Regions from separate parts of the Mesorhizobium sp. B1-1-1 genome, predicted to be linked through region 1. Evidence: predicted binding sites of a transcription regulator. Region 1 holds the regulator's gene; the other holds the start of a gene.

Region 1 (14,972 bases):
CCTTCCACCAGCACCGTTGCGCCCTTGTCGACCGCGAGCTCGCCTTTCTTCAATTTGTCGATGAAGGCCAGTTCCGATCTCTCGAATTTGCGGAAACCCGGCAGCGGCCGCAGCGGGCAATTCTCGCAATCATACCGGCGGCTGGAGGAAGCAAGGCCGTTCTGGATTGACATTTCGACCGCTCCTCGAGAACCGCGGGCTCAGCCGCTGCGGTGGCATGTCTTTTTTAAATGACAGCGCGTCAAATAGCGATCATGACTCGCTGCGTTTCAAGGAGCCATTGCCTGTGTCGCCTTTGCTTGACGGATTGCGCATTCTTGTCCTGGAAGATGAATTTCTCATCGCCATGGATGTCGAGCAGCTTTGCCGTGATCACGGCGCCGACGACGTAGTGCTTGTCCGCGACCTGGCCGAGATCGATGGTCGACAGGTTGCCACCCAATTCGATGCGGCGATCGTCGACCTCATGCTGGGGGGCACTCCGACTTTCGACTTTGCATCGCGCCTGCGTGAAACGGGCGTGCCCTTCGTCTTTGCCTCCGGTTATTCGGATGCGGACGAGATCAAGGTTGCCTTTCCAGGGATAAGGCTGGTCAGCAAACCTTATTCGGGCGAAGATCTTGTGGAAGCGGTGGCCCGGGCCTGCGGACGAGTCCCGCCCGCCTGACGACGTCGCGTCGCGTCGCGTAAGAGTCAGAGCGGATGCGATGGCGATTCTGTCAGCCGTTTCGATGCGACGCTTTTTTAGTGCGCCGCCGTGCCCGTGACCTGTGCTGAGATCGCATCGGGACCGTACTCGTCTTCGCCGGAGATTTTCAGTATCTCCTGCAGGCGCGTGCGGGCTCGGCTGACGCGGCTCTTGATCGTCCCGACCGCGCAACCGCAAATCTCGGCCGCCTCCTCGTAAGAGAAGCCCGAGGCGCCGATGAGGATGATGGCCTCGCGCTGGTCTTCGGGCAGTTGCTCGAGCGCACCGCGGAAATCCTTGAGGTCGAGCTGGCCGTGCTGGGCGGGATGCACCGCAAGCCTGGCTGTCATGATGCCGTCGCTGTCCTGCACCTCGCGGCCGCGTTTGCGCATCTGCGAATAGAACTCGTTGCGCAGGATGGTGAAGAGCCATGCCTTCAGGTTGGTACCGGGCTGAAAGCTCTCATGCTTGTCCCAGGCCTTGACCAGCGTTTCCTGCACGAGGTCGTCGGCCTTGTCGGCATTCTGCGTCAGTGACACTGCGAAGGCACGCAAGCTCGGTATTGCCCCAAGCAGATCGGTCTTGAAGCCTTGTGAGACCGTTGCCATGCCTCAGTCCTTTTTCTGTGCGGGCTCGGCCCGCTCCAGTTGGCTGAGCAACTGCGCGAAACGATCCGGCACATCGTCGGAGACCAGCTCGTCGTAATACTGCTTGAGTTTGCGTCCGATTTCGGAATTCGGCCCGAGCGGGTCGCCCACGCCGTTCCGGCGCCTGATTGAGGCGCCAGTCAAGACATCTTTCGTCATTTCCTTCATTTCGCCCTTTAATCCAGCCCCATAGCCGCTCAACATAACTCAACACAACACAAGCGGCATCCTCGTCTGGTTGCCCATCCCCAATTCAAACGCCGTTCAGGCGTATTAGTTCCCGGGGCCGGAACTTTTTGCGAAAGCCCGCGTTTGTGTCGTTGGGGCTTGCAATGGGGCTTGACCTGCATTTTTAGTCAATCACGTCATCTGAGGGAGACGTCCGTCATGAGTTTATCCGCCACCATCGCTCCGCACCTGCCGTTCCTGCGCCGCTTCTCGCGTGCCGTATCGGGATCGCAGGAGAGCGGCGACGCGCTGGTTGCCGCGATGCTCGAGGCCATCATCGCCGATGTCGACATTTTTCCCGAGGCATCTAGCGACCGAATCGCGCTGTACAAGGTCTTCGCCAAACTGTTCACGTCCGTCGCCATCCGCGTTCCACAAGAACAGGCGCAATCGGCATGGGAACAGCGCGCCGCGGCCAATCTCAATGCGATCGCGCCGCTTCCCCGCCAGGCCTTCCTTCTGGTGGCCGTCGAGGGTTTCAGCGAGGATGAGGCGGCCGAAATTCTTGGCGTCGGCGAACAGGAATTCTCAGAACTGCTTGCCCAGGCGAGCAACGAGATTTCCCGCCAGGTGGCGACCGACGTGCTGATCATCGAGGATGAACCGCTGATCGCCATGGATATAGAGGAGATGGTCGAGAGCCTGGGCCATCGGGTCGTCGGCACCGCCCGCACCCATGCCGAAGCGGTGACGATGTTCGGCAAGACGCGGCCGAAGATGGTGCTCGCGGACATCCAACTCGCCGACGGCAGTTCGGGCATCGAGGCGGTGAACGAGATTCTGTCGTCGACTTCCGTGCCGGTGATCTTCATCACCGCCTTTCCCGAGCGTCTCCTGACCGGCGAGCGGCCCGAACCGGCTTTCCTGGTGACGAAGCCGTTCAACCCGGACATGGTCAAGGCGTTGATCAGCCAGGCTCTGTTCTTCGACCGGCAGGCGAAAGCAGCCGCATAGCCATGCGCAACTGAAGTCGCAAACGCGCGCAAAAGCAGGGCGCGACCAGCCGGAAGGTTCCGCTGGCCGCGCCTTGCTTTTCCGCGCCACGATGGTGCGCGGGGGGATCGTCTTTTTCGGCAAAAAGTGGAACAAACCGCATCCACCCACGTTTTTCTCACATAGTTGGAAGGAGATGGAACCATGCTTTACTGGGCGCTCGTATTTCTCGTCGTGGCAATCATCGCCGGCGCGCTTGGTTTCGGCGGCATTGCCGGTACATCTGCCGGGATAGCGCAGATATTGTTCTTCATCTTTCTCGCTTTCCTCATCATTTCGCTTCTCGCCGGCCTGTTCAGACGGGCCTGAGGGTTATCAGGCGAACACTGGAAGCCGCACCCCTCAAACGGTTTCCAGCCACCGCCGGGTGGTGTCCCACAAGGACGCCGCCCGGCGGACCGCTTTTGGGCGTCTGGTTCCCGTAAAACCTGCCTTGGAACCCATTGGACGGTGAGCCGTTCAGCCTGAGTTGGGTGAACAGGTCGGATGCGTTCCAGGGCTCGAGATACCAAGAAGAACGAGCGGGGGGACGAGGTCATCGCCCTGCATCCCGCCGAAAGCGGCATGCAACTTGGCCGGGCGCTTCTCCACGCACTCCACAATGCCGGCATTTCCGTCCTCTACCAGGACCGCGACATGAAAACGGTCTGGGCGCGGAACATGCGTGCGCCCTGGGCCGCCGACAGCAGCGAGGGCGACGGCATCCTGCCGCCGGCACAGGCCGACCGCATTGGCGCTGCCAAGCGCAACGTCGTCGCAAGCGGCGATCCGCAGCGCCTCGAGATCGGCGTCCCGATGGAGGACGGCATGCGCTGGTTTCAGGTCTGGATCGACGCCGACCATGGCGAGGCCGGCGACGTGCAAGGTGTCGTCACCACCATGGTCGAGACGACCGAGCAGCGACGCCGCGAACAGACGCTGACGACGCTGTTGCGCGAAGTCACGCACCGCTCGAAGAATTTGCTGGCAATCATCCAGAGCATCGCCACCCAGACGGGACGCTATTCCGACAGCATCGGCGATTTCCTGACCCGCTTTCGCGGCCGGCTCCAGTCGCTGGCCTCCTCCCAGGATTTGGTAACCTCCTCCAACTGGCGCGGTGCTGCCCTTCGCGAACTCGTCGCCGGTCAGGTCGGCCGCTACGGGACGGACGCGTCGCACAGCCTTCGCTTCCGCGGCGCAAATCCTTACCTCAACCCCAACGCCGCGCTGCATATCGGCCTTGCGATGCATGAACTGGCCGTCAACTCGGTCAGCTATGGCGCCCTGTCGCGGCCGGAGGGCTTCGTCGAAGTGACCGCCGTCCTCGACACCGCCGCCGATGGCGGCATTGCCCTGTCGCTGACCTGGGCCGAAACCATAGGAACCGACAGCAACCAAGAGGGCAAAAAGCGCTTCGGCAGCGTCGCACTGGAACGCGTAGTGCCCTCTTCCCTGAACGGAACGGCGCGCCTCGAGATCGCGGATGGTCGCCTCGAATACCATCTCGTTGTTCCGCACGGCAATTTCGAGACGGAGTAGGCGACCGCCATTTTTTAACCGGCTGTTCACCATAGAAGCAGATGCTGTTTTTGCCAGATACCGATGGAACTGCCGAGCCGACGAGCATGCTTTCGAGGGCTTTGCCGCAGCATAGTGGGGAGGAGCGCCTTGACGGTCGCCGATATCAACAGACTCGAGCATGCCGCTCGCATTTCGATGGGCGAAATCCAGGATCCCGAGACATCCACGGCATCGCCGGTTGCTCATGGCATCCTGCCCATCGTCGCTCCGGCGTTGGCCGCGGCAATTGTCCTGATCGCCCTGTCCCAGCTGGCCTGATCCCGCCCCCACGTTCGCGCGCGCACATCGCTCGGGTTTTTCGGCGGCCGAGGCATCGGAAAGCTGCGCCCAGAAAAAGACTCTCTTCACCAACAATAAATTGGAGCAGCAAAGGTCGTTTTTTCATGCTAAGTGACGGCTGGAGCTTATTAAAGTGAGGACACGAAGTGAGGAGTGACCCTATGCGGAAAATTCTTATTGCCATGGCTGCCGTGGTCGCCGTCAGCGGCTGTACCTCGACCGAGCAGGATGTCGTCGGCGGCGGCTTGATCGGCGCCGGCGTGGGCGGCTTGGTCGGCGGCGGCAAGGGCGCGCTGATCGGCGCGGCCGTCGGTGCCGGCTCCGGCCTGCTGGTCCGCAACCTGCGCAATGGATACTGCCAGTATCGCGATCATCGGGGTCGCATCTACACGGCTCGCTGCAACTAAGCAATTCGGGCGGGAAAAGCGCGGAGCGGTTTTCCCGCCGGAATTGCGAGCAAGGAGCGGATCGGCGATCTATCAGACGCTGAACCGCTCCGAGCAACTTGAATCGCGCGCTGTCGGGCTCATTCGCGAACCCGGCAGCGGTGCGGCAATTTATTGGCCGCCGCGTGAAGCCTGGAGCGATTCCGCCAAGGCCCGATGGCATTCACGCCGGCAGCGGAATCCTGATTTCCACATTCAATCCGTCATCGCGATAATCGCGGTGGATCGTGCCACGCAGCTCACGCGTGACATTGAGGTCGATCAATTTGGTGCCGAAGCCGGTCGTGGCCGGCGCGTCGACCTTCTTCTGCCCGGTTTCCTGCCAGCTCAGAGCCAAGACCCGGTCACGCCCGCGCCCTTCGACCGACCATTCGATCCTGAGGGCGCCGACCGTATTGCCGGCCTCGCCATATTTCAGCGCATTCGTTGCCAGTTCGTGGAAGGTGAGGCCCAGTGCCTGCGTCGTGGTTTCGTCAAGCAGCACCTCCGGCCCGGACAAAAGCTCTTCCGGCAGCTCCTTTCCGAACACTTGGCCAAGCTCGATGCGCAGGAGATCGCCGAGATCCGCCTTCTGCCAGCGCGAGCGCGTCAGCATGTCCTGGGACGCGGCCATTGCCTGCAGCCGGGCCGAGAAAGATGCCGAGAACTCATTGACGTCGCTGGCACGTGACGCGGTCTGGCGCGCGATCGCCAGCACTCGCGTGATCGAATTCTTGATGCGATGCTTCATCTCCTGCAGCATCAAATCCTTTTCGAGCAGGCTCTTTTCCGTCGTCTCATGCAGCAGCGACGCTGCCTCGTAGGCTCGCTCCTGATAGCGCGCGACGAGCGCGATGGCGCCAGCCAGCAGCAGCCCGAACAGGCCGAGCATGACCGGGATGGCCCGCGACGATGGCTGCGAGAAGGCGCTTGTCGGCCTGAACTGCACGGTCCACGGCCGGCCCGCCACGCTGATCTTGCGGGTGACCAGCAGCCTGTCGCCAAAGCCCGAGACGGGCGGTGTCTCCGACCGGAACAGCAGATGATCCGGATCGACCCCGCCATCGTAGATTTCGGTGTTGACCGGCAGCAGCGGCGCGCGGCTGAGCGCGATCTGGAACAGCTCCCTGGCCCGGAAGGCCGCGTAGAGAAAGCCTACCGTCGAGGACCGCGATGCGTTTATGGCATCAGGTGCGGTCTCGACGTTGAGCCGCACGAACACGAGAAAGCCGGTGAAGGTCTGCGCCGCGCCCGTGCCCTGGCCGAGTTGCACCAGCCCGCTCGCGTGCTGCTGGTCATCTGCCATTGCCTTCTCGATTGCCGCGCGCCGCACGGGCTCGGTGAACATGTCATAGCCGATGCTGGCCTTATTGGACGGGTCGAGCGGCTCGAACAGCACAACGGGCGTCCGCCATGGCTGGGTGGTGTCCGGATAGATCGCACGCCTGGTGCCCTGGTCATGCAGCATGTCGCGCTCGACCGTCGCCTCGTCGCCTGCTTTCACCAGCCGGAGAAAGCCGATGCCGCGCAGGCCGGCGAAATTGGTATCGACATTGAGGGCATTGAAGAACGCTTTGAACTCGCTCTGCGAGATGTCGCCATTGCGGGCGTCGAACAAGGCTTGCGACGAGCGCAGCAGCGACAGCTGCAGGTCGATCCGGCTCTCGATACGGTTGAGCGCATCGTCCGCGGTCGCGTCGAACTTGATGCGAGCCGCCTCTTGCGTCGCGAAATAGGCGAACCCCGCCATTGTCATGCTGATCAGCGCAACGGCAACGAAAGCGACGATTGGAAAAAGCTTCTTCAACGGATAATGCGGCCTATCAGCATGTGAGCCCTTTATGGGCAAGTCGCCCGGTCAACACAATGGCAAGGCCAAGCCATCCCGCCGGCTGGCATATCACCTGATCGGCAGATCGGTAACGGGCTCAGGCCAGCAGGCTTCAGGCAGCGATCTTCAACGCGCCTGGTCCGGGAATGGCGCCAGGCGGACATTTGCCCAGGATGATCATGCCCAGCACCTCGTCCTGGGTCACATCGGTGGTGCGGGCAGTGCCGACGACCTGGCCGTTTTTCATGACGCACACCCGGTCGGCCAGTTCGAATACGTCGTGAATGTCATGGCTGATCAGGAAGATGCCGATGCCGTCGGACTTGAGCTGCCTGACCAGTTCCCCGACCTGGGCCGTTTCCTGCGGTCCAAGTGCTGCCGTCGGCTCGTCCATGATCAGGATGCGGGCGTTGAACAGGATCGCGCGTGCGATCGCCACCGACTGCCGCTGTCCGCCCGACAGCTTGATCACCGGCTCCTTGAAGCGCTGGAAGCGGGGATTGAGCCTGCCCATCACCTTGCGCGCCTCGGCCTCCATGGCGACATCATCGAGCGTGCCCCAGGCGGTCCTCAGCTCGCGGCCGAGGAACAGGTTGGCGGCGGCGTCGACATTGTCGGCGAGCGCTAGGGTCTGGTAGATCGTCTCGATGCCGTATTTCTTGGCATCGCGCGGGTTGGAGATCGAAGCCTCTTCGCCGTTGACGAAGATTTGGCCCGCGTCACGCTTGTAGGCGCCCGACAGGATCTTGATCAGTGTCGACTTGCCGGCGCCGTTATGGCCGAGCAGGGCCACGACCTCGCCGGGGAAAAGATCGATCGAGGCATCGTCGACGGCGCGAATGCCGCCGAACGCGATTGAGATGTTGCGCATGTCGACCAGCGGGTTGCCGGCGGGAGCGATCCTGTCAGCCATGATTGTCCTCCTCCCTCAAACGCGTTTGCGATAGACGGTGTCGAGCCACACCGCGATGACCAGCACGGCGCCGACGACGATGCTCTGCAGCGGCGAGTCGACGCCAAGCAGCACCATGCCGGATTGCAGCGACTGCATCAAAAGCGCGCCCAGCATGGCGCCGATGATAGTTCCCGAACCGCCGGCGAGCGATGTGCCGCCGATGACGGCCGCCGCGATCACCAGCAATTCATCGAGCGTTCCGAGCACGTTGGTGGCCGAGTTCTGCCGGGCTGACGAGATCGCGGCGGCGATCGTGGCCAGCACGCCCATGATCATGAACACTTTCATCGTGATCCAGCGCGTGTTGATGCCGGCGAGGTTGGCTGCTTCCGGATTGCCGCCGATGGCAAAGACATAGCGGCCGAAACGGGTGCGTTTGGTGATGAAGGTCATGACCAGCCCGACGGCGATGGCCATCAGCACCGGTATGGCGATGCCGTGGGCGATGAACAGGCCGCCCTCGGGCACGGTTATGTTGTTGGCGGCTGCATATCTGTTCACGATGCCGACTGGCCACGGATAGGAATTGGCCAGCCAAACCGCGCCCATGATGACGGCGCAGGTCACCACGCCGATCAGCGTCTCGGCCCAGATCGGACGCAGCGGGAAACGGAAGCGCTTGCGCTGTACCCGCCCGTTGAACAGCGCAAGCACCACCGCAAGGCAGGCGGCGATACCGACCACCCAGCTCCAGGTCGCGCCGATCGATCCGGCCGGGCCGCCGCCCATCAGCTGGAACGTCGCGTTGAGCGGCGCCACCGTCTGGCCGCTGGTAACCCACCATGCCGCACCGCGCCAGACCAGAAGCCCGCCCAGCGTCACGATAAAGGCCGGCACTTCGAGATAGGCGATGACAAAGCCCTGGAAGGCGCCGATCAACAGACCGAGCACCAGGCCGATGACCAGCGCCAGCACCCAGATCCATGGGTTGCCAAGCTCAAGCCCGACGAAGCGCACTAGGAAATGCACCTGGGCGAAGCCCATGACCATGCCGATCAACCCTTCGGCGGAACCGACGGACAGATCGATATTGCGCATGACGATGACCAGCACCATGCCGCAGGCCATGATGGCGACGGCCGAGGTCTGCACCGACAGGTTCCACAGATTGCGCGGCGTGAGAAAGGTACGGCTGTCGAAATCGAGCGGATTGACGCCGAGACGCAGGCTGGACAAGACATGCAACCCGATCCAGATCAGCAGCAGCGCGCCGATCATGCCGAGCATGCGCGTGTCGATCTCGGTCGCCTTAAGGAACCGGGCGACGGCGCCGAGTTCCGACGCACGCGCGGTGTCGGCCTGCGGGTTGGACGTCGTATCGGTCATGATTTTCTCCCACCGGCCTGCCCGTCCGATGCGGGATGCCGGAAGCCAGCCTAGAAGTTACCCGCCCGGGGCGGAAAAACAAATTTTCTTGAAAAAACGCCGCGGCTTGGCAGCCGCGGCGTTCATCGCATGAAATGGAAGATCAGTTGCAGGCCGCTACGCTGCCCGCCGCGACGCCGGCACAGACCTCGTCTTTCTTGATCCAGCCGGCGTCGATGACGACGTTGAGATTGTCCTTGGTGATCGCAACCGGGGTCAGGAACAGCGATTTGACGGTGTTCCCACCGGGCGTTGTGAAGTCCTTGACGCCGGCGATATCGGTCATCTTCTTGCCGTCGGCCAGCTGCGAGGCGATCTCGGCGGCATTCTTGCCGAGTTCACGCGCGTCCTTCCACACCGACACGGTCTGCGTGCCGAGCGCGATGCGGTTCAGCGCCGCGTGGTCGCCGTCCTGGCCCGAGACCGGAACGGTACCGGCCAGGCCTTGAGCCGTCAGCGCCGCGACGACGCCGCCGGCAGTGCCGTCATTGGCCGCGACGACCGCGTCGACCTTGTTGTCGTTGGCGGTCAGGAACTGCTCCATGTTCTTCTGCGCATTGGCCGGCAGCCAGCCATCCGTATAGGCTTCGCCGACATTCTTGATCTTGCCGCTGTCGATGGCGTCCTTGAGCACTTCCATGGAGCCCGAGAACAGGAAATCGGCATTCGGATCGGCACCCGAGCCCTTGATGAAGACGTAGTTGCCTTCCGGCTTCACCTTGAACACTTCGCGGGCCTGCATGCGGCCGACTTCCTTGTTGTCGAAGGTCAGATAGAAGACGTCCTTGTTCTCGATCAGGCGGTCATAGCCGACGACCGGAATGCCTTCGTCGAGCGCCTTCTGCACCGCCGGGCCGATGGCGGAGGCGTCCTGCGCCAGGATGATCAGCGAATTGGCGCCCTGGGAGATCAGGCTCTCGACGTCGGTGAGCTGCTTGCCGGGATTGGACTGGGCGTCGGCGGAAATATACTTGTCGCCGGCGGCTTCGATCGCCTTCTTCATGGCGGCCTCGTCGGTCTTCCAGCGCTCTTCCTGGAAGTTCGACCAGGAAACGCCGATGACCTTGTCCTTCGCCTGCGCGACCGACGCGAGCGTCAGCGACATGGCGACACCCGCCAGGATGGCGGCTGTGAATCTCTTCATCTTAATCCTCCCTGCGCCGCGTATGGCGCGACCAAACAGGCCCGTAGGCCGGCACAAAGGCTCTATTTTTTCGAGCCTCGAAAAAACACTGGTCCATCGTCGGAACGCTGTCAACGTCGATTCTGATGTATTTTGATGTCCTCGTGAATTTTTTTCGAGCTCCGGAATAAATAATGACAGCCAAGGCCGGTTCTGCCAGTATTTGACGGTCGTCGGGATCCTGGGGAGAGAACGCGGCGACGGGGAGGATGCGAGAAACATGTCGGTCGGAATCCGCCACGACGATTTGCGCCGACGCAACCGGGCGATGGTGATCGCGGCCGTGCGCCGTGCCGGGCAGCCCTCGCGCACCGAGATTGCCGCGACCACCGGGCTCAGCCATTCCACCATATCGGCGATCTCCTCCGACCTGATTGGCGAAGGCATCCTGGCGCAGAGCAAGCCGAGCGAGGCCGGTGCGCTGAAACGCGGCCGGCCGCAGGTCGGCCTCAGCCTCAACCCTGAAGCCGCGGCGGTGATGACCGTGGTGCTGTCGCTGAATTTTCTCTCCGTCGCCGTCATCGACTATGCCGGCCAGGTGATATCTGAAGAGCAGCGCCGGCTGGACACGCTCACCCTGTCGCGCGAGGCGCTGATCGGCGAATGCGTGGCCATCGTCAGGCGGCGGTTCGAGGATCCCGACCTCGACGTCGGCAGCATCGCCCGTATCGCGCTGGCGATCCAGGGCATCACCGACACGGATGCGCGCACCATGCTGTGGTCGCCGATCACGCCGCAGACCGACATCGCCTTCGCCGACATACTGGAGGCCGAGTTCGGCATTCCCGCCACCATGGAGAACGATTGCAACATGATGGCGGTGGCGCTGCGCTGGCGCGATCCCCAGCGCTACCGCGACGACTTCATCGCCATCCTTTTGTCGCACGGCATCGGCATGGGCTTGGTGCTGAAGGGTGAACTGTTCACCGGCACCCATTCATCCGGAGGCGAGTTCGGCCACATGATCCATCGCCCCGGCGGGGCGCTCTGCCGCTGCGGGCGGCGCGGCTGCGTCGAGGCCTATGCCGGCAACTATGCCATCTGGCGCAACGCGAGGCAGCTTGGCGAGGACACCGAGCCCGTCGACGTCAGCGACGCCGACATGCGCACCCTGGCGGCCTCGGCGCGCGAAAAGGACGGGCCGGAGCGCGAAGCCTACCGCAAGGCCGGCGAGGCGCTGGGTTACGGCCTTGGCAGCCTGTTCGCGCTGATCGATCCGGCGCCGGTCGCCATGGTCGGCGTCAGCGCCGCCGCCTTCGACCTGATCGAGCCGGCTCTGCGCGAGGCCATTGCCCAGACCGCCGGCGGCCAGCACTCGAAATCGATTTCCTTCGACACCGAGCCGAACGAACTGCCACTGATCCGCGAGGGCTGCGCCATGCGCGCGCTGACCTTCGTCGACCAGGAGATTTTCGCGCCGGGGGCACAGGCGAAATCAGGCGTGGGCGAGAACGTTGCGTGACATATCCCTAGTCTTCGCGAATCGCATACCCCGCGCCCCGAATGGTGCGGATCACGTCAGGCATGCGGCCATTGTTGACCGCCTTGCGCAGCCGGCCGACATGCACGTCCACGGTGCGCTCGTCGATATAGATCGTTTCGCCCCAGACATTGTCGAGCAGTTGGCTGCGCGAGAACACGCGGCCGGGATGTCGCATCATGAATTCGAGCAGGCGGAACTCGGTCGGCCCGAGCCGGATCTCGCTTTTCTTGCGGTAGACCCGGTGCGATTCACGGTCGAGCACGATGTCGCCGACCTTGAGCACGCTGGACAGAACTTCGGGCTTGGCGCGGCGCAGCAGCGCCTTGACGCGTGCCATGAATTCCGGCGTTGAGAACGGCTTGACCAGATAGTCGTCGGCGCCGGTGGAGAGACCGCGCACCCGGTCGCTTTCCTCGCCGCGCGCCGTCAGCATGATGATCGGCAGCCGCTCGGTCTCGGGCCGCATCCGGAGACGGCGGCAGAGCTCGATGCCGGACACCGCCGGCACCATCCAGTCGAGCACAAGAAGGTCAGGGACATTCTCCTGCAAGCGGATCTCGGCTTCGTCGCCGCGCGTCACCACCTCTACCTGATAACCCTCCGATTCCAGATTGTAACGGAGCAGCACACCCAGCGGCTCCTCGTCCTCCACCACCATGATGCGTGGCGCGATCATCGACTGGTCACCCCTGCCGTCAAGCCGCTGGCGCCGACATCGCCGTCTCGTCCTGCTTCGGGCGATTGGCGGGCAATTGCGTGCCGGTCAGCACATAATAGGCATTTTCGGCAATGTTGGTCACGTGATCGCCGATGCGCTCGAGATTCTTGGCGCAGAACAAAAGATGCGTGCAGGCGGTGATGTTGCGCGGATCCTCCATCATGTAGGTCAGCAGCTCGCGGAAGACCGACGTGTATTTGACGTCGATGCGTTCATCGTCGGCGCGCAGCTTCGCAAGTGCCGCGGCATCGCGCGCCGCATACTCCTCGATCACGCCTTGCACCTGGATCAGCACAAGCTGCGCCATGGCGTCGATGGAGTGCGACAGGTCGCGCGGCGTGGCGGCAAGGCCGACGGTGCCGACGCGCTTGGCGATGTTCTTGGCGAGATCGCCGATGCGTTCGAGATCGCCCGCCATGCGGATCGAGCCGACGACATGGCGCAGATCGTCCGCCATGGGCTGCCGCTTGGCGATCAGGGTGATGGCGCGGTCGTCGAGTTCGCGCTGGCGCGCGTCCATGATGGCGTCGTCGGAGACGACGCGCTGGGCGAGCGCGTTGTCGGAATTCAGGAGCGCCTTGGTGGCGCCGCCGACCATCGATGAGGCGAGATCGCCCATGTCGCGGATCAGCCTGCTGATCTGTCCGAGATCTTCGTCAAAGGCTGCGACTGTGTGTTCGGCCATGATCTTGGTCCTCGTATGCCTGGGATCAGCCGAAGCGGCCGGTGATATAGTCCTGCGTGCGCTTCTCGCGGGGCGATGTGAAGATCTTCTCGGTGCGGTCGAACTCGACCAACTCGCCCAGATACATGAACGCGGTCTGCTTCGACACGCGCGCCGCCTGCTGCATGTTGTGGGTGACGATGACGATCGTATAGTCGGCCTGCAGCTCATCGATCAGCTCCTCGATCTTGGCGGTCGACAGCGGATCGAGCGCCGAGGCAGGCTCGTCGAGCAGGATGACCTCCGGCTTCACCGCCACCGTGCGGGCGATGCAGAGGCGCTGCTGCTGGCCGCCCGAAAGGCTGAGGCCGCTGGCGTTGAGCTTGTCCTTGACCTCGCTCCACAGTGCCGCGCGCTTCAGCGCCTGCTCGACACGGCCGTCCATCTCCGCCTTGCTGAGCTTCTCATAGAGCCTGACGCCGAAGGCGATGTTCTCGTAGATCGACATCGGGAACGGCGTCGGCTTCTGGAACACCATGCCGATCTTGGTCCTGAGCAGGTTGAGGTCCTGCGAGCGGTCGAGGATATTCTGGCCGTCGAGCAGCACCTGGCCCTCGGCGCTCTGCCTCGGGTAGAGCTCGTAGATGCGGTTGAAGACGCGCAGCAGCGTCGACTTCCCGCAGCCCGAAGGCCCGATGAAGGCGGTGACGCTGCGCTCGGGCAGCGACAGGCTGATATCCTTCAGCGCCTTCGACTGGCCATAGTAGAAATTGAGATTCTTGACCTCGATCTTGGCTTTCTCGACCGCGACTTCGGGCGTGTTCAATTCGGTGGACAACATCGGTTTCATCTGTCCTCTCTGCGTCCGGTAAGGCTGCGGGCGAAGATGCTCAGCCCGAGAACCGTAAGGGTGATTATGAGTGCGCCGGTCCACGCCAGCTGCTGCCATTCCTCGTAGGGGCTGAGAGCGAACTGGAAGATGGTGACGGGCAGGCTGGCCATCGGCGCATTGAGATTACTCGACCAGAACTGGTTGTTGAGCGCCGTGAAGAGCAGCGGCGCCGTCTCGCCGGAAATGCGGGCGATGGCCAGCAATATGCCGGTGACGATGCCCGACAGCGCCGCACGGTAGGCGACCGAGCGGATGACCACCCAGCGCGGCGCGCCGATCGCGGCGCCGGCCTCGCGCAGGGCGTTCGGCACGAGGTTGAGCATGTCCTCGGTGGTGCGCACGACGACCGGGATGACCAGGATGGCCAGCGCGACGGCACCGGCGATCGCCGAGAAATGTCCCATCGGCCGCACCAGCAGCTCGTAGACGAACAGGCCGACGATGATCGAGGGTGCCGACAGCAGGATGTCGTTGATGAAGCGCACGACGGTGGTGAGGCGCGAGAAGCGGCCATATTCGGCCATGTAGGTCCCAGCGAGGACACCGATCGGCGTGCCGACGATGACGGCGATGACTGTCATCATGATACTGCCGTAGATGGCATTGAGCAGGCCGCCGGCATCGCCGGGCGGCGGTGTCATTTCGGTGAACACAGAGAGCGAAACACCCGACAGGCCCTTATAGAGCAGTGCGCCGAGGATGAGCGCCAGCCAGGCCAGGCCGATGCCCGCCGCCGTGACGCATAGCGTCATCATCACGGCATTCCTGCGCTTGCGTCGATTGTGAAGCGATGTGGCCGTCGACATCGGTCAGGCTCCCGTGCGGCTGTCCATGCGCAGCAGCATGTAGCGCGCAAGGGCAAGGATCAGGAAAGTGATGACGAACAGGATCAGGCCGAGCGCCACCAGCGAAGACGTATAGAGATCGCCGTCGGCTTCGGTGAACTCGTTGGCGATGGTCGCCGAGATCGTCGTGCCGGGCGCGAACAGCGAGGCGCTGATGCGGTGGGCGTTGCCGATGACGAAGGTTACCGCCATGGTTTCGCCGAGCGCGCGGCC
Region 2 (14,972 bases), on a different contig from region 1:
AAACGTTCCCGACAAATCGGCGAAAGATCTGGCTTTGAAGATCACCCCTCGAATCCGAGCCGCTTCATCACGGCCTGCGTCAGCCGTTCGCAGCGCCGGCCGGCGAAGGGGAAGGCGTCGAGCAGCACCGGCCCGATCTCGTCGTCCAGCGCCTTGCGCAGCAAAGCGCGGGCGCGGTGCAGTCTCGTCTTGACGGTCTCGGGCCGCACGCCGAGCAGGTCGGCGGTCTCCTCGATGCTCAGGCCCTCGATGACGCGGGCCACGAAAACCGCGCGATAGGCGTCGGGCAGGCTGTCGGTCGCCCGCTCGACAAGCCCGAGGATCTGCCGCTGCGCCATCGTCCGCTCCGGATCGTCGCTTGGGTTGAGGGGAAACCGGATGATCTGCGCTTCCGGGTTTTCAGGCATGGCCACGGTTCGCCGTCCTTTGCGAAGCCGCCCGAGCGCCTCGTTGATGACGATGCGCGACAGCCAGGTGGAAAGCGAAGCATCGCCGCGATAGGTGCCGAGATTGGTAAAGGCCCTGACATAGGCCTCCTGCACGATGTCCTCGGCCTCGCTGTCATTGCGCACCATGCCGCGCGCCAGTCGGTAGAGCCGCTGGTTGTTCAGCTTCATGATCTTGCGAAAGGCATCGCTGTCGCGGGCAAGCGCGCGGGCTACGAGCCGGAGCTCGTCCGTCGCTGTTGATGTTGCCGTCAGCGCAGGCATGTGTCCTCCATCGATCCTTGCACGAAAGATTGGATGCAGGTTTCGAAAAAAGGTTCCCGAAAAATCACGCCAGGCGATCCGCCTGGCTGCCTATGCTAGCACTTTGGCCGGCTCCCTGCCGGTGTTTTGCATCCGCGCCGTCGCGGCCAGCAGATCGGTTTGCGTGATCAGCCCGAGGATGTGGTTTTTATCGTCGACGATGATGACGGCGTGACTGCGCCCGTCGGTCAGCACTGGCAGCAGCGCCATGGCGTTCGAGCCGGCAGTTGCGGTTGCCGCCGGCGAGATCACGGTTCCGACCGTGCCGGCCGCCAGCGTCAGTTCCCGCAAGCCCACGGTTCCGGCCAGCCTTGCCTCGGCATCCACCACCGGCAAGGTTCGTATGTTGTGGTCAAGCAGCAATTGGCGCGCAGCGGCGGCTGGCGTGTGCTCGTCCACCGAGATGACGTCGCGCGACATGATGTCTTGGCACCGCAACGTCGCATGCTCGCGCACCATGGCCTGCAATTCGACCTGCCGCAGCAGCCGGTCGAGATCGCCCCGATCGATGTCGAAGGTCTCGTCGAGCGCTCCAAGCGCGGCGTCGATGTCCTCGGAGCGAAAACCGACACGCAATTGCGCCGGCGGATCGATGGTGCCGTGACTGTTTACCGGCGCCGGGGCCGGCACGTGCGGGTAGTTGCGCCGGGCCAGCTTGTGGAAGCCGTAGCCAAGCGCCACCAGCAGCATCGAATTGACCGCCACTGGCACGAAAGGAAAAAGGAAGCCAGCGCTGATCACGGCTGGGCCGCCGAACACCGCGGTCAATGCCGCCGCACCCCCGGGTGGATGCAGGCAGCGCGTGAACGACATTGCGGCGATCGCCAGCGCTACCGCAATACCGGTGGCGAGCACCGGCTGGTGCACGAATTGCACCACGATCACGCCGACAAGCGCCGAGATCGTGTTGCCGCCGATGATCGACCAGGGCTGCGCCAGCGGGCTGGCGGGCACCGCGAACAACAGCACCGCCGATGCTCCCATTGGCGCCACCAGCAGCGGCACATGTGGCCCGCTACCCAGTGTGAGTCCGCTGATCGCGCCAGTCAGCGCAATGCCGATCATCGCACCGACGCAGGCGATGATGCGTTCGCGCAGCGTCGCGCCGGCAAGAATGGGAACAAAGAGGCGGAACGCCATGGGCAGGCTCTTGGTGCGGTGGCTGGGGAATGATTTCCGCTGCCGCAATGAAGCGGAAGCCGGCAATTTGGAAGTCAAACAAATCCGCAAAACTGCGGATGGGGAGAATAATATTGCCGACATGGCCGGACCGGGGCGCCGCGTGCGGCCCCCGTTTGCTCAATCGCGTCAAGGCCTTGCGGGCGCTGCTGGTATCGGTCCGAGAGGTCGCGTCAGGCCGCTGCGGCGGCGGTGAGCCCGCGAAGAATATCGGTCATGAGGTCCTCGACATCCTCGAGGCCGATCTGGAGACGAATCAACGGCCCTTCATAGGGGCCCTTGGCAACGACGCGGTCGCCGAGCCAGACCGGCACGGCAAGGCTCTCGTAACCGCCCCAGGAGTAGCCGAGACCAAAGATCCGCAATGCGTCGAGGAACGCGTGCTGCTGTTTCTGGCCGCCGCCGGCAAGCACGATGGAGAAGATGCCGCTGGAGCCGGAAAAGTCACGCTTCCACAGCGCGTGGTCGGGATGACTGGGAAGGCCGGGGTGGAGCACGCGCGCCACGCCCTTCTGGCCCTCCAGCCATGCCGCGATGGCGAGCGCGCTGCGCTGATGGTGATCGAGGCGCACCCCCATGGTGCGCAAGCCGCGCAGCACCTGGTAGACGTCGTCGGGTCCGGCGCAGCAGCCAAGCGTGCAGAAGCTTTCATACAGCTGTTTCCAGCAGGCCTCGGTGGCCGACACCGTACCCAGCAGCACGTCCGAATGACCGGCGGGATATTTCGTCGCCGCATGGATCGAGATGTCGACGCCATGGTCGAGCGGACGGAAATAAAGCGGCGTCGCCCAGGTATTGTCCATCATGACGATGGCACCGGCGGCGTGCGCGGCCTTCGCGATGGCTGGTATGTCCTGCACCTCGAACGTGTTTGAGGCCGGCGATTCCGTGAACACCACCTTGGTGTTCGGTTTGATCAAGGCGGCGATGCCCGCGCCGATGCCGGGAGCATAATACTCGACCTCGACGCCGAGCCGCTTCAGCATCGTGTCGGCGAAGTTGCGCGTCGGATGATAGACGCTGTCGACGATCAGCAGGTGGTCGCCCGCCGAAACGAAGGCAAGCAGCGGCACCGTCACCGCCGCCAGGCCCGACGGGACCACGATCGTGCCGGCCGACCCCTCCAGCGCGTCTATGGCCTGGGCCAAGGCGTCGGTGGTCGGTGTGCCGCGCGTGCCGTAGGTGTATTTCTGGTCCCGTCCAGCCATCGAGGCGGCATTGCGGAACAGCACCGTGGAGGCGTGCACGACAGGCGGATTGACGAAGCCGAAATAGTCATGCGGGTTGTTGCCCGAATGGGCAAGCCGCGTGTTGATGCCCATTTTGCCAGTCACCGGCTCGTTGCCGTCTTTTGCCATTCGTCGTCGCCTTTTTTGGTAAGCCGCTAGCCATAGTGCGGCGACATGGACCGCGCAACAGCCGGCTTTCGCCAGGACCCCGACTTCGAATGTGCCAATTGCCGGAGCCGCCGCAGGCCGACTGCAAGCGTAATGGCGCGGCCAGAAAGCCCGCCGCCGGCAGCGGCATGCGTCGCCTGATAGCGCAAAGCGTACCTCACCATGACCCAGATCCAGCCAGAGGGCGCAGACATCGGCACGCAACCGGCCGGCAGAGCACAGTAACGCAGAGTAATCGGGCGGATGGATTTTTTGCGGACAGAGCGCAGCCTGGCGTAGGGCGAGCTTCGCCGGCTTTATTCGCGCTTCTGACTAAATTGCGGGCGCGTTTGTCTGCTATTCAGGCAATTGCGGCAAACGATTTTCAAACCCATCTGAATTCGGTCATTTTCCTTGACCTCACAGGAATTATCGCCTTCGATGCTGTTCGTGAATGGGAGGCGGCGCGTCGACTGCGATGCGGAGTTCCGGAAATGGGCCGGAACGAAAAGCTGCGTTCACGCGGGAAAAAAAGATCAGGTTTGCCTGAAAACAGAAAAGGGTCTGTGGGTCATGAAACACATTGCAATCGGCATCCTTGGAGCCGCCGCGCTTGGAGCCGTGGCTTCAACGGCTTCAGCCACCACGCTCGACACGGTCAAGCAGAAGGGCTTCATCCAGTGCGGCGTCTCGACGGGTCTGGCCGGCTTCTCCGCGCCGGACGACAAGGGTGACTGGCAAGGCATCGATGCCGATTTCTGCCGCGCCGTGGCGGCCGCCGTCTTCGGTGACGGCTCCAAGGTCAAGTTCACGCCGCTCAGCGCCAAGGAGCGCTTCACCGCGCTGCAGTCGGGCGAGATCGACATCCTGTCGCGCAACACCACCTGGACCATTAACCGCGACACGGCACTTGGCCTGAACTTCATCGGCACCACCTACTATGACGGCCAGGGCTTCATGATCAACGCCAAGAAGCTGCCGGGCGTCAATTCGGCGCTTCAGCTGTCCGGCGCCGCCGTCTGCGTGCAGAGCGGCACCACCACCGAGCTCAACCTCGCCGACTACTTCAAGGCGAACAAGATGGAGTACAATCCGGTCGTTTTCGAGAAGCTCGAAGAGGTCAACGCAGCCTATGACGCCGGCCGCTGCGACGTCTACACCACAGACCAGTCGGGCCTTTACGGCATCCGCCTGACGCTGGGTGCGCCGGCCGATCACGTCGTGCTGCCGGAGATCATCTCCAAGGAGCCGCTCGGACCGGCGGTGCGCCAGGGCGACGACCAGTGGTACCATATCGTCAAGTGGACCTATTTCGCGCTGCTCGATGCCGAGGAACTCGGCATCACCAAGGCCAATGTCGACGAGATGAAGAACTCGGCCAGCCCTGAGATCAAACGCGTGCTCGGCCAGGAAGCCGACACCAAGATCGGCACCGATCTCGGCGTCTCCAACGACTGGGTCGTCAACATCGTCAAGGCGGTCGGCAATTACGGCGAAATGTTCGACCGCAATGTCGGCTCGGGCAGCCCGCTGAAGATCGCCCGCGGCATCAACGCGTTGTGGACCAAGGGCGGCCTGCAATACGCTCCACCGATCCGCTGATCGAAATGTGATCCGGAAGGCAGAACCATCTGCCTTCCGGTTTCTCTTTCACAGGGGACGGTGATATGGCATCGCAGGAAGTCCTTCGCGAGGATACAAGTCGCGGCTCCTTTATCAACGACCCGAAAGTCCGCAGTCTCTTCTTCCAGACACTGGTCGTCGTCGTTCTGTTCGGCTCTGTCTGGTGGATCGTGCAGAACGTCATCGACAATCTGCAGCGTCTTCACATCGCCTCCGGTTTCGGCTTCCTCAGGGGCCGCGCCGGATTCGACATCTCGGACACGCCGATCGCCTACACGTCCGATTCGACCTACGGTCGCGCCATCATTGTCGGCCTGATCAACACCATCATCGTCGCCGTGGCCGGCATCGTCACCGCGACCATTATCGGCTTCGTCATCGGCATCGGCCGGCTGTCGCAGAATTGGCTGATCCGCAAGATCTGCACGGTCTATGTCGAGATCTTCCGCAACATCCCGCCGCTGCTGGTCATCTTCTTCTGGTATTCGGGGGTGCTGGCCGTGTTGCCGCCGCCGCGCGAGAGCTATAACCTGCCTTTCGGTTCCTTCCTCAACCAGCGCGGTTTCTATTTCCCGCGCGCCGTCTGGGGCGAGGGCTCATGGCTGATCTTCGTGGCGCTCATCGTGGGTATCGCCATGGCCTGGTTCGTCGCCCGCAAGGCGCGCCAGCGGCAGATGGCGACGGGTCAGCAGTTTCCCGTGTTCTGGACGTCCGTCGCGCTGATCGTCGGCCTGCCGCTGCTCGCCTATGCGCTGAGCGGCTTTCCGCTGAGCTTCGATTTTCCGAAACAATCGACCTTCAACCTGACCGGCGGCTTCCAGGTCAAGCCGGAGTTCCTGTCGCTCTATCTGGCGCTGTCCTGCTACACGGCGGCCTTCATCGCCGAGATCGTGCGGGCCGGCATCAGGGGTGTCAGCAAGGGCCAGACCGAGGCCGCCGCCGCACTTGGCCTGCGCTCGGGATCGATCCTGCGGCTGGTCGTGGTGCCGCAGGCCATGCGCATCGTCATCCCGCCGTTGACCAGCCAGTATCTCAACCTGACCAAGAACTCCTCGCTGGCCATCGCCATCGGCTATCCGGACCTGACGGCGACCGCCGGCACGGTGCTCAACCAGACCGGCCAGGCGGTCGAGGGCGTGCTGATCATGATGATCGCCTATCTCATACTCAGCCTGGTGACCTCGGCCGTGATGAACGTGGTCAATGCCAGAATGGCGTTGGTGGAAAGGTAGGGCCATGCAGGAACACGACATGTCCTGGGTGCGCACCGAAATGGCCCTGGCGGAGGCGGCGCCGATCAGCGAGCGTGGCCTGTATGCCTGGGTCCGCAAGAACCTCGTCGGTTCGGTCGGCGACACCATCCTCACCATACTCGGCATCATCATCGTCGCCTGGGTCCTGCCGCAGGTCATCAACTGGGCCTTCATCAATGCCCAGTGGACCGGGCCGGACCGGACCGTCTGCGCGACCGTGGCGCAGGGCGGCATCCAGCCCGATGGCTGGAGCGGAGCCTGCTGGGCCTTCGTCAACGCCAAGTTCGGCCAGTTCATGTTCGGCACCTATCCGGTCGAGGAGCGCTGGCGGCCGATCCTGGTCGCCATGCTGTTCGCGGCGCTGCTGGTGCCGATGCTGATCCCCAGCGTGCCGCGCAAGGGCCTGAACGCCATCCTGCTTTTCCTGGTGCTGCCGATCGTCGCCTTCTTTCTTCTGGTGGGCGGCGTGTTCGGTCTGCCGCATGTCGAGACGTCGCGGTGGGGCGGACTGCTGATCACGCTCAGCCTCTCCTTCGTCGGCATCGCCGTGTCGCTGCCGCTGGGCACCGTGCTGGCGCTCGGCCGGCGCTCCAAGATGCCGATCGTCAAGATGCTGTGCATCGTCTTCATCGAAGCCGTGCGCGGCATCCCGCTGATCACAGTGCTGTTCTTCGTCAGCGTCATGCTGCCGCTTTTCCTGCCGGCCGGCGTCACCTTCGACAAATACCTGAGGGCGCTGATCGGCGTGTCGCTGTTTGCCGCCGCCTATATGGCGGAAGTGGTGCGCGGCGGCCTGCAGGCGATCCCCAAGGGCCAATACGAGGGCGCCGATTCGCTCGGCCTCGGCTATTGGCAGAAGATGGGACTGATCGTGCTGCCGCAGGCGCTGAAGCTGGTCATTCCCGGCATCGTCAACACGTTCATCGGCATGTTCAAGGACACCAGCCTGGTCCTCATCATTTCGATGTTCGACCTGCTCGGCGTCGTCAAGCAGAACTTCTCGGACGCCAACTGGGCGACGCCGCAGACCGCGAAATCCGGTCTCGTGTTCGCCGCCTTCGTGTTTTGGCTGTTCTGCTTCGGCATGTCGCGCTATTCAATGTATACGGAACGCCGGCTCGACACCGGTTACAAACGATAAAAAGGGGATTGGTTCATGGCCACCGAAAACGCCGTCAGCGCGGAAGAGATCAAGGTCAATGCCGCGAAGATGCACATCTCGACCACCGATGTCGCCATCGACATCATCGCCATGCACAAATGGTATGGCGAGTTCCATGTGCTGAAGGACATCAACCTCAAGGTGATGCGCGGCGAGCGCATCGTCATCTGCGGCCCGTCCGGCTCCGGCAAGTCCACCATGATCCGCTGCATCAACCGGCTCGAAGAACACCAGAAGGGCAAGATCTTCGTCGACGGCAAGGAATTGACCAACGATCTCAAGAAGATCGACGAGGTGCGCCGAGAGGTCGGCATGGTGTTCCAGCACTTCAACCTGTTCCCCCACCTGACCATCCTGGAGAACTGCACGCTGGCGCCGATCTGGGTCCGCAAGACCCCGAAGAAACAGGCCGAGGAGATGGCCATGCATTTCCTCAAGCGCGTCAAGATCCCCGAGCAGGCCAACAAATATCCGGGCCAGCTCTCCGGCGGTCAGCAGCAGCGCGTGGCGATCGCCCGTTCGCTGTGCATGAACCCGCGCATCATGCTGTTCGATGAGCCGACCTCGGCACTCGACCCGGAAATGATCAAGGAAGTGCTGGAGACCATGGTTAGCCTTGCCGAGGAAGGCATGACCATGCTGTGCGTCACCCACGAGATGGGCTTTGCGCGGAAAGTCGCCAACCGGGTGATCTTCATGGATCAGGGCCAGATCGTCGAGCAGAACACGCCGGCCGAGTTCTTCGATCACCCGCGCCACGAGCGCACGAAGCTGTTCCTGTCGCAGATATTGCACTGAGCGCTGCCTCGTCGAAATGGAAGGAGCCCGGCCGCGCCACGGTCGGGCTTTTTCACATTTGGCCGATCGGATCGTTTCGATTGAAACGTGATGGAATCGCAAGAACTATGCCCGGATGAGAAAACGCCTTCGTTTCCTGGCCGTGCTGGTGGCCGCGGTGGTGCTGGTCGCGGCACTCGGCACACTGGTGCCGCGACCACTCTGGCCGGCTGCCGCGGCCGGCGAGGGCGCCAGGCACATTCTGGTGCTGAGCAATCCGATCCACACCGACATCGCCATTCCCGTCGATGATGGCGTGCGCCGGCGCTTTCGCTTCCTCGCCGCTGCCGGCCAGCCTTCCGACGCGCCCGAGGTGCGCTACATCGTCTTCGGCTGGGGCGGCCGCGCCTTCTACCTGGAGACGCCGACTTGGTCGCAGCTGAAGGCGATGCCCGTATTCAAGGCCCTGACGCTTGACGCTTCAGTGATGCATGTCGAGGTCGCCGGCAATATCTCCGGACCCGATGTCGCCGGCTTCGACATCCCGGAAGACCGCTTTGCCGCGTTGCTCGACTTCATCGATGCGAGTTTTCAGCAAGGACCAGGCGGGCCGATCGTCATCGCAGGGGCCGCCTATTCCGATTTCGACCGCTTCTATGAGGCGAACGGCCATTTCAATGCGCTGGCCGGCTGCAACACCTGGACGGCCGCCGCCTTGCGAACCGCCGGCCTGCGCACGGGTTGGTGGAACCCGCTGCCGGTCTCGCTCGGGTGGTCGTTGAAGCTGTATAATGGTAGGTAGCGCAGATAACGCCAACGCCTCGTTCGAGTTCTAGGCCCGCCATCCATAAAGCCAGTCCAAATCCGCGGCGAGCTTCTCCGGCGTCCGCATTTTCAGGAAAAGGTTGCGCGCCAACGCCACCGGACCCCAGGCATGCCAGGCAAGGCGGTTGAGGGCGCCGCGACGTGCCACTCTCACGACGCGCGGCCGGCGCAGACCTTCCCAGATTTGAAGACTTCCGGCCAGGTCGGCAGGGGAGGTGGCCATGACGTCGGCAAGCGTGGCGGCATCCTCGATGGCCATCGCGGCGCCCTGTGCCGCGAACGGCGTCATGGCATGCGCCGCGTCGCCGACCAGCGCGATGCGGCCCGACCTTACCCATGGCTGCTTCTGATCGACCGTATGGATCGGCCAGGCCGCCCACGGGCCGGCCAACTCCGCAAGCCTTGCCAGCGCCGGCGCGGTGCGGCGCATGGCGCCGGCCAGGATTGCGGGATCGGCATGGCCGGACCAGCCTTCGGCGATACGCTCGCCCCTGGTGAAAGCGACGAGATTGATGGCGCTGCCCTTGCTGACGGGATAGGCGACCATGTGAAAGCCGGGATGCAGGAAGGTGGTGACGCAGTCCGGCGCACCGATCTCTGCAAAAGCTTGCCCGGCAGGACTGTCTGCGCTGACGGTTGCCCGCCAGGCCAGTTCGCCGGAGAAGTGGCTTTTCGCAAGCCTGGTTTTCCTTCCTTGGTCGGCAAGTCCGCGCACCGACGACCAGACGCCATCGGCGCCGACCAGAAGGAAACCTTCCGCCGCGACGAGCCTGCCACCCACATCGGCTGCCGCGGTGACGCCTGAACTGCTGATCGTGACGCTGCCAAGGCGCGCACCAGTAGTGAGATGAACATCGGGCATGGCAGCCACGCGCGCCATCAGCGCGTTTTGCAGGTCCGCTCGATGCGCCACGAGGTAGGGCGCACCCCAGCGCGCCTCGCCGGCTCGTCCAAAAGGTACGCGCGCCAGTTCGCCCAAGGTTGCCGCATCCTTCAGCACCACGGCTTCCGGCCTGACGGCATTGGGAAGAAGTGCGTCGAGTACGCCGAGCTCACGCAGGATGCGTGTCGCGTTGGGCGAAAGCTGGATGCCGGCGCCCGCCGCTTCTAGGCGCTGCGCCTGTTCGAAGATCCGTACGGGATAGCCCCGCTCGGCGAAAGCCAACGCCGCGGTCAGCCCGGCAATACCCGCCCCGGCGATGATGACTTGCCGGGACTGTGCGTCTGCCATTGGCCGGGCCGCTGGAAGTCAGGCGGCCTGGTCGATGTAGAGGCAGCCGGCCGGCAGCGTTTCCATCGCCGTCAGCTTCGGCGAATAGCGGTAGAGCGTCGAGCAGTAGGGGCAGACCTTCTCATTGTCGTCGCCCATATCGAGAAACACATGCGGATGGTCGAAAGGCGGGTTGGCGCCGGTGCACATGAATTCCTTGACTCCGATATCGATCGCCGGATGGCCCGCATCGTTCTGGAAATGGGGAATGGAACCGCCTGCCATCGTCGTCTCCTTTAGCGCAGTCTGCTCAGCGTTTGGATCATAACCGGCCTGTTTGCAAGTTCGATGAAATGAAACTGTCGCAAAAGCCTGTCAGAGGATAAGTTAAGCCGGTTAACCGGCTGGAGCATCGCGGCCAGGCGCAACAGCCTGGGCGCCGCCCGAAAGCGGCGAAGCAACCAGACGTGGGAAGAGCAGGAACCATGAACGAACTGAAGCCGGTCCAGAGCGAGTTCATCAATGCGGAAGCGGCAAGCCCGGAAGGCAATCCGGATCGTTTCGTCAATCGCGAGTTCTCCTGGTTGCAGTTCAACCGCCGCGTGCTTGAGGAATCGCAGAACACAAACCATCCGCTGCTGGAGAGGGTACGTTTCCTGTCGATCTCCGCGGCCAATCTCGATGAGTTCTTCATGGTGCGCGTCGCCGGCCTGGCCGGCCAGGTTCGCGAAGGCATCGTGTTGAGAAGTCCGGACGGGCGTACCCCCGAACAGCAGCTCGAACAGCTGCTGCGCGAGGTCGAACGGTTGCAGGAAGACCAGCAGAAAAGCCTTTCGGCGCTGACCGTGCTGCTCAACAAGGAAGGCATCGAGAGCATCACCCGCGACGCGCTGACCAAGGACGAGAAGGCCTGGCTGGAGGAGCACTTCCAGGACCAGGTGTTTCCTGTTCTCACGCCATTGTCGATCGACCCGGCGCATCCGTTCCCGTTTATCCCCAATCTCGGCTTCTCGATGGCGCTGCAGCTTCGCCATCGCAAGAACGGCGAGGAGATGAGCGCGCTCTTGCGCCTGCCGGTGGCGCTGAAGCGTTTCATCCGTTTGCCGGACCGCAAGCACCATGTCCGCTTCATCCCGCTGGAAGAGGCGGTCGGCCTTTACATCGGCAAGTTGTTCCCGGGTTACGAGGTCAAGGGCTCCGGCACGTTCCGCATCATTCGCGACAGCGACATCGAGGTCGAGGAGGAATCGGAAGATCTCGTGCGCCTGTTCGAGACCGCGCTAAAGCGCCGCCGCCGCGGCTCCGTCATTCGCATCGAGTTCGACATGCTCATGCCGGCCGAACTGCGCGAATTCGTCGCCGGCGAACTCGGCGTTTCGTCGAGCCGCATCAGCGTCCTGACCGGCCCGCTGGCGCTCAGCCAGATTTCGGAGATCGTCGCCGTTGCCCGCGACGACCTCAAATTCACGCCCTACAATCCGCGTTTCCCCGAGCGCATCCGCGAGCATGGCGGCGATTGCTTCGCCGCTATCCGCGAGAAGGACATCATCGTCCACCACCCCTACGAATCCTTCGACGTGGTGGTGCAGTTCCTGCGCCAGGCGATGGCCGACCCGGAAGTGGTGGCGATCAAGCAGACGCTTTACCGAACCTCCAACGACAGCCCGATCGTGCGTGCGCTGGTCGACGCCGCCGAGGCCGGCAAGTCGGTGACGGCACTGGTCGAGCTCAAGGCTCGCTTCGACGAGGAGGCCAACATCCGCTGGGCGCGCGACCTCGAGCGCGCCGGCGTCCAGGTCGTGTTCGGCTTCCTCGAGCTCAAGACCCACGCCAAGATGTCGCTGGTGGTGCGGCGCGAGGACGGCAAGCTGCGCAATTATGTGCATCTGGGCACCGGCAATTACCATCCGGTGACCGCGCGCATCTACACCGACCTGTCCTTCTTCACCACCGATGCAACGATCGCACGCGATGTCGCCCAGCTTTTCAACTTCATCACCGGCTATGCCGAGCCGACCGCCGAAATGCGGCTGGCGATCTCGCCCTTCACGCTGAGGAACCGTATCCTGCAGCACATCTCCGATGAGGTCGCCCACGCGCTCGAGGGACGGCCGGCACGCATCTGGATGAAGATGAACGCCCTTGTCGATCCGATCATCATCGACGCGCTCTACGACGCCAGCCGAGCGGGCGTCGAGATCGACCTGGTCGTGCGCGGCATATGCTGCCTGCGGCCGCAGGTGCCGGGCCTGTCGGAAAACATCAGGGTCAAGTCGATTGTCGGCCGTTTCCTCGAGCACAGCCGCATCTATTGCTTCGGCAATGGCCACGGCCTGCCGTCGGACGAGGCCGTCGTCTACATCTCCTCGGCCGACCTCATGCCGCGCAACCTCGACCGCCGCGTCGAGACCATGGTGCCGATCACCAACCCAACCGTGCATGAACAGGTGCTGGGCCAGATCATGCTCGGCAACATCATGGACAATCAGCAAAGTTTCGACGTATTGGCTGATGGAACCTCCCGGCGCGTCGTGCTCGAGGAGGGCGAGGAGCCGTTCAACGCACAGGAATATTTCATGACCAATCCGAGCCTGTCGGGACGGGGTGATGCGCTGAAATCGCATGCGCCGAAGCGGATCGCGCAATTCAAGCGCCGCAAGAAGAACGCCGCCGCCTGATGCTGTCCGATTCCCAGGGCCGGCTGCAGGATCGCCGACCGCTGTCCATCATCGACATCGGCTCGAATTCGATCCGCCTTGTCGTATATGAGGGGCTGGCGCGCTCGCCGACCATGCTGTTCAACGAAAAGATGCTGGCGGGCCTCGGCCGCGGCATCGTGTCGACGGGGAAGCTCGACCCCGAGGGCGTGACACGGTCGATGGAGGAGTTCCGCCGCTTCCGCGCGCTCTCCGACCAGGCCGGTGCCGAGCACATGTACGTGCTGGCGACCGCGGCTGCCCGCGAGGCCGTCAACGGCCCCGATTTCATCCACCGCGCCGAAGACGTGCTCAAGACCGAGATCCGCGTGATCAGCGGCCGCGAGGAAGCCCATTATTCCGCGCTCGGCGTCATCTGCGGCTTTCATCCGGCCAACGGTATTGCGGGCGACCTCGGTGGCGGCAGCCTTGAACTGGTCGACGTCAACGGCGAAGCGATCGGCGACGGCATAACATTGCCGCTGGGCGGCCTGCGCCTGCAGGACATGGCCAAGAATTCCCTCACGCAGGCGGCGAAAATCGTGCGCGACGAGCTGGGGCGGGCGAAGCTGCTGAAAGGCGGGCAAGGCAGGCCTTTCTATGCCGTCGGCGGCACCTGGCGAAATCTCGCCCGGCTGCACATGGAGATGACCAACTATCCGCTTGGCGTCATGCACCACTACGAGATCGGCGTCGAAAGTGCCGCCAATTTCCTGCGGCAAGTGGCGAAAGGCGAGATCGAGAAGATCAAAGGCATCGAGGGTGTTTCGAAGAATCGCCGCTCGCTCCTGCCTTACGGCGCCATCGTGCTGCAGGAAATCATGGCGGCGATGCAGCCGTCGAAGATCATCGTCTCGGCGCTCGGCGTGCGCGAAGGCTTCCTCTATTCCCTGCTCGACCAGGCCGAGCAGAAGGCCGATCCCCTGATCTCGGCATCGGAGGAACTCGCCCGGCTGCGCTCGCGCTCGGTCACCCATGCGCATGAACTCGTCGACTGGACGGCCAAGACCTTTGCCGCTTTCGGCATCGACGAGACCGAGGACGAGGCGCGCTACCGCCACGCGGCGGCATTGCTGGCCGACATCGGTTGGCGCGCGCATCCCGAATATCGCGGCAAGCAATCGCTCAACATCATCGCCCACGCCTCCTTTTTCGGCGTGGACCACCCTGGCCGCGCCTATCTGGCGATGGCCAACGCCTATCGGCACGACGGCATCTTCAACGAAGCCATCGCGCCCGAAATCAAGGCGCTGGCGACACCGCGCTATCTGGAGCGAGCGCGGGTGCTGGCGGCATCGATGCGCGTCGTCTACCTGCTGACCGCCTCGATGCCCGGCGTCATGCCGAGACTGAAATGGGAGCAGCGCGGCAATGGCGTGCTGGCGCTGGTCTTGCCGGCATCGCTGGCAGATCTCTATGGCGAGCGCCCGGCCGGGCGCCTGGCGCAACTGGCGCGAATTACCGGCCGCCGCCTGGAACTGGCGGTCGAAGGTGGGCCGAGCGTTTCGGTGAAATAGGTACGGCCTACCAGAGCGTGAGTTATCTGATCCACGCCGATATTGACCAACTCAATCGCGCCACTTGTTCAGCGGCTTCGTGTTTGAAGACCGGCTTCCCCCACTCCGTCTTGGCTTCGCCAAGCCACCTCTCGCCCGTCGATCGGGGGAGAGGTGTCGAGCGCAGCTCGACGGAGTGGGGGTCGACTTGACACGGGCGTTGGCTTGGCTCGGGCATTGAGAGTCCAACCCGGGGCATTTGTCTGGTTGGTTCCGGGCCTGCCCTTGGATTTAGGCGATATCAAACAGCAGCCCGCCCGTCGACCGACCAGGCGCCGGCGCCGGCCATGGCGAGCGCCAGAAAGCCGCCCGATATCGCGATGTCCTTCATCAGCATCTGCTGGTGCAAGAAGGCAAGCGTCGCATCATCGGCGCCCTGGCCGTAATGGCCGATGAAGCCGGCAACGATGCAGAAGGCGGCCAAAAGCAGAGCCACGATCCGGGTCTGGAAGCCGATGAGTATCAGCAGTCCGGCGATCAGCTCGAACAGGCCCGTGCCCCACGCGGCGAGCCCCGGGAGCGGCAGGCCAAGGCCGGCGAAATAGCCCGATGTGCCGGCAATGTCG

The links. The regulator PhoB, encoded in region 1, activates phosphate uptake and scavenging genes when phosphate is short. The targets are predictions, from matches to a motif close to TGTCATNNANCTGTCAT.
Region 2: FJ986_RS01305 (RNA degradosome polyphosphate kinase) is a predicted target of PhoB. The motif match lies at 10,504-10,520, and genes of this name have one in related genera.

Annotation. Positions count from the first base shown of each region.
Region 1 covers NZ_VFWW01000015.1:28,557-43,528, reverse strand. Annotated here, with positions in the region: gene FJ986_RS26775 (Crp/Fnr family transcriptional regulator) at 1-173, opposite strand, end outside; gene FJ986_RS26770 (response regulator) at 218-667, shown strand; gene FJ986_RS26765 (RNA polymerase sigma factor) at 745-1,296, opposite strand; gene FJ986_RS26760 (NepR family anti-sigma factor) at 1,300-1,503, opposite strand; gene FJ986_RS26755 (response regulator) at 1,723-2,517, shown strand; gene FJ986_RS26750 (DUF1328 domain-containing protein) at 2,701-2,865, shown strand; gene FJ986_RS26745 (PAS domain-containing sensor histidine kinase) at 3,043-4,077, shown strand; gene FJ986_RS30565 (hypothetical protein) at 4,207-4,377, shown strand; gene FJ986_RS26740 (YMGG-like glycine zipper-containing protein) at 4,560-4,805, shown strand; gene FJ986_RS26735 (CHASE domain-containing protein) at 5,008-6,630, opposite strand; gene FJ986_RS26730 (ATP-binding cassette domain-containing protein) at 6,767-7,567, opposite strand; gene FJ986_RS26725 (sugar ABC transporter permease) at 7,583-8,935, opposite strand; gene xylF (D-xylose ABC transporter substrate-binding protein) at 9,078-10,118, opposite strand; gene FJ986_RS26715 (ROK family protein) at 10,378-11,619, shown strand; gene phoB (phosphate regulon transcriptional regulator PhoB) at 11,627-12,316, opposite strand; gene phoU (phosphate signaling complex protein PhoU) at 12,336-13,043, opposite strand; gene pstB (phosphate ABC transporter ATP-binding protein PstB) at 13,069-13,872, opposite strand; gene pstA (phosphate ABC transporter permease PstA) at 13,869-14,720, opposite strand; gene pstC (phosphate ABC transporter permease subunit PstC) at 14,724-14,972, opposite strand, start outside.
Region 2 covers NZ_VFWW01000001.1:248,053-263,024, forward strand. Annotated here, with positions in the region: gene FJ986_RS01255 (RNA polymerase sigma factor) at 42-710, opposite strand; gene FJ986_RS01260 (HPP family protein) at 801-1,889, opposite strand; gene FJ986_RS01265 (cystathionine beta-lyase) at 2,102-3,286, opposite strand; gene FJ986_RS01270 (amino acid ABC transporter substrate-binding protein) at 3,878-4,906, shown strand; gene FJ986_RS01275 (amino acid ABC transporter permease) at 4,972-6,159, shown strand; gene FJ986_RS01280 (amino acid ABC transporter permease) at 6,164-7,321, shown strand; gene FJ986_RS01285 (amino acid ABC transporter ATP-binding protein) at 7,337-8,140, shown strand; gene FJ986_RS01290 (TIGR02117 family protein) at 8,256-8,921, shown strand; gene FJ986_RS01295 (FAD-dependent monooxygenase) at 8,952-10,175, opposite strand; gene FJ986_RS01300 (zinc-finger domain-containing protein) at 10,194-10,439, opposite strand; gene FJ986_RS01305 (RNA degradosome polyphosphate kinase) at 10,640-12,832, shown strand; gene ppx (exopolyphosphatase) at 12,832-14,367, shown strand; gene FJ986_RS01320 (DoxX family protein) at 14,648-14,972, opposite strand, start outside.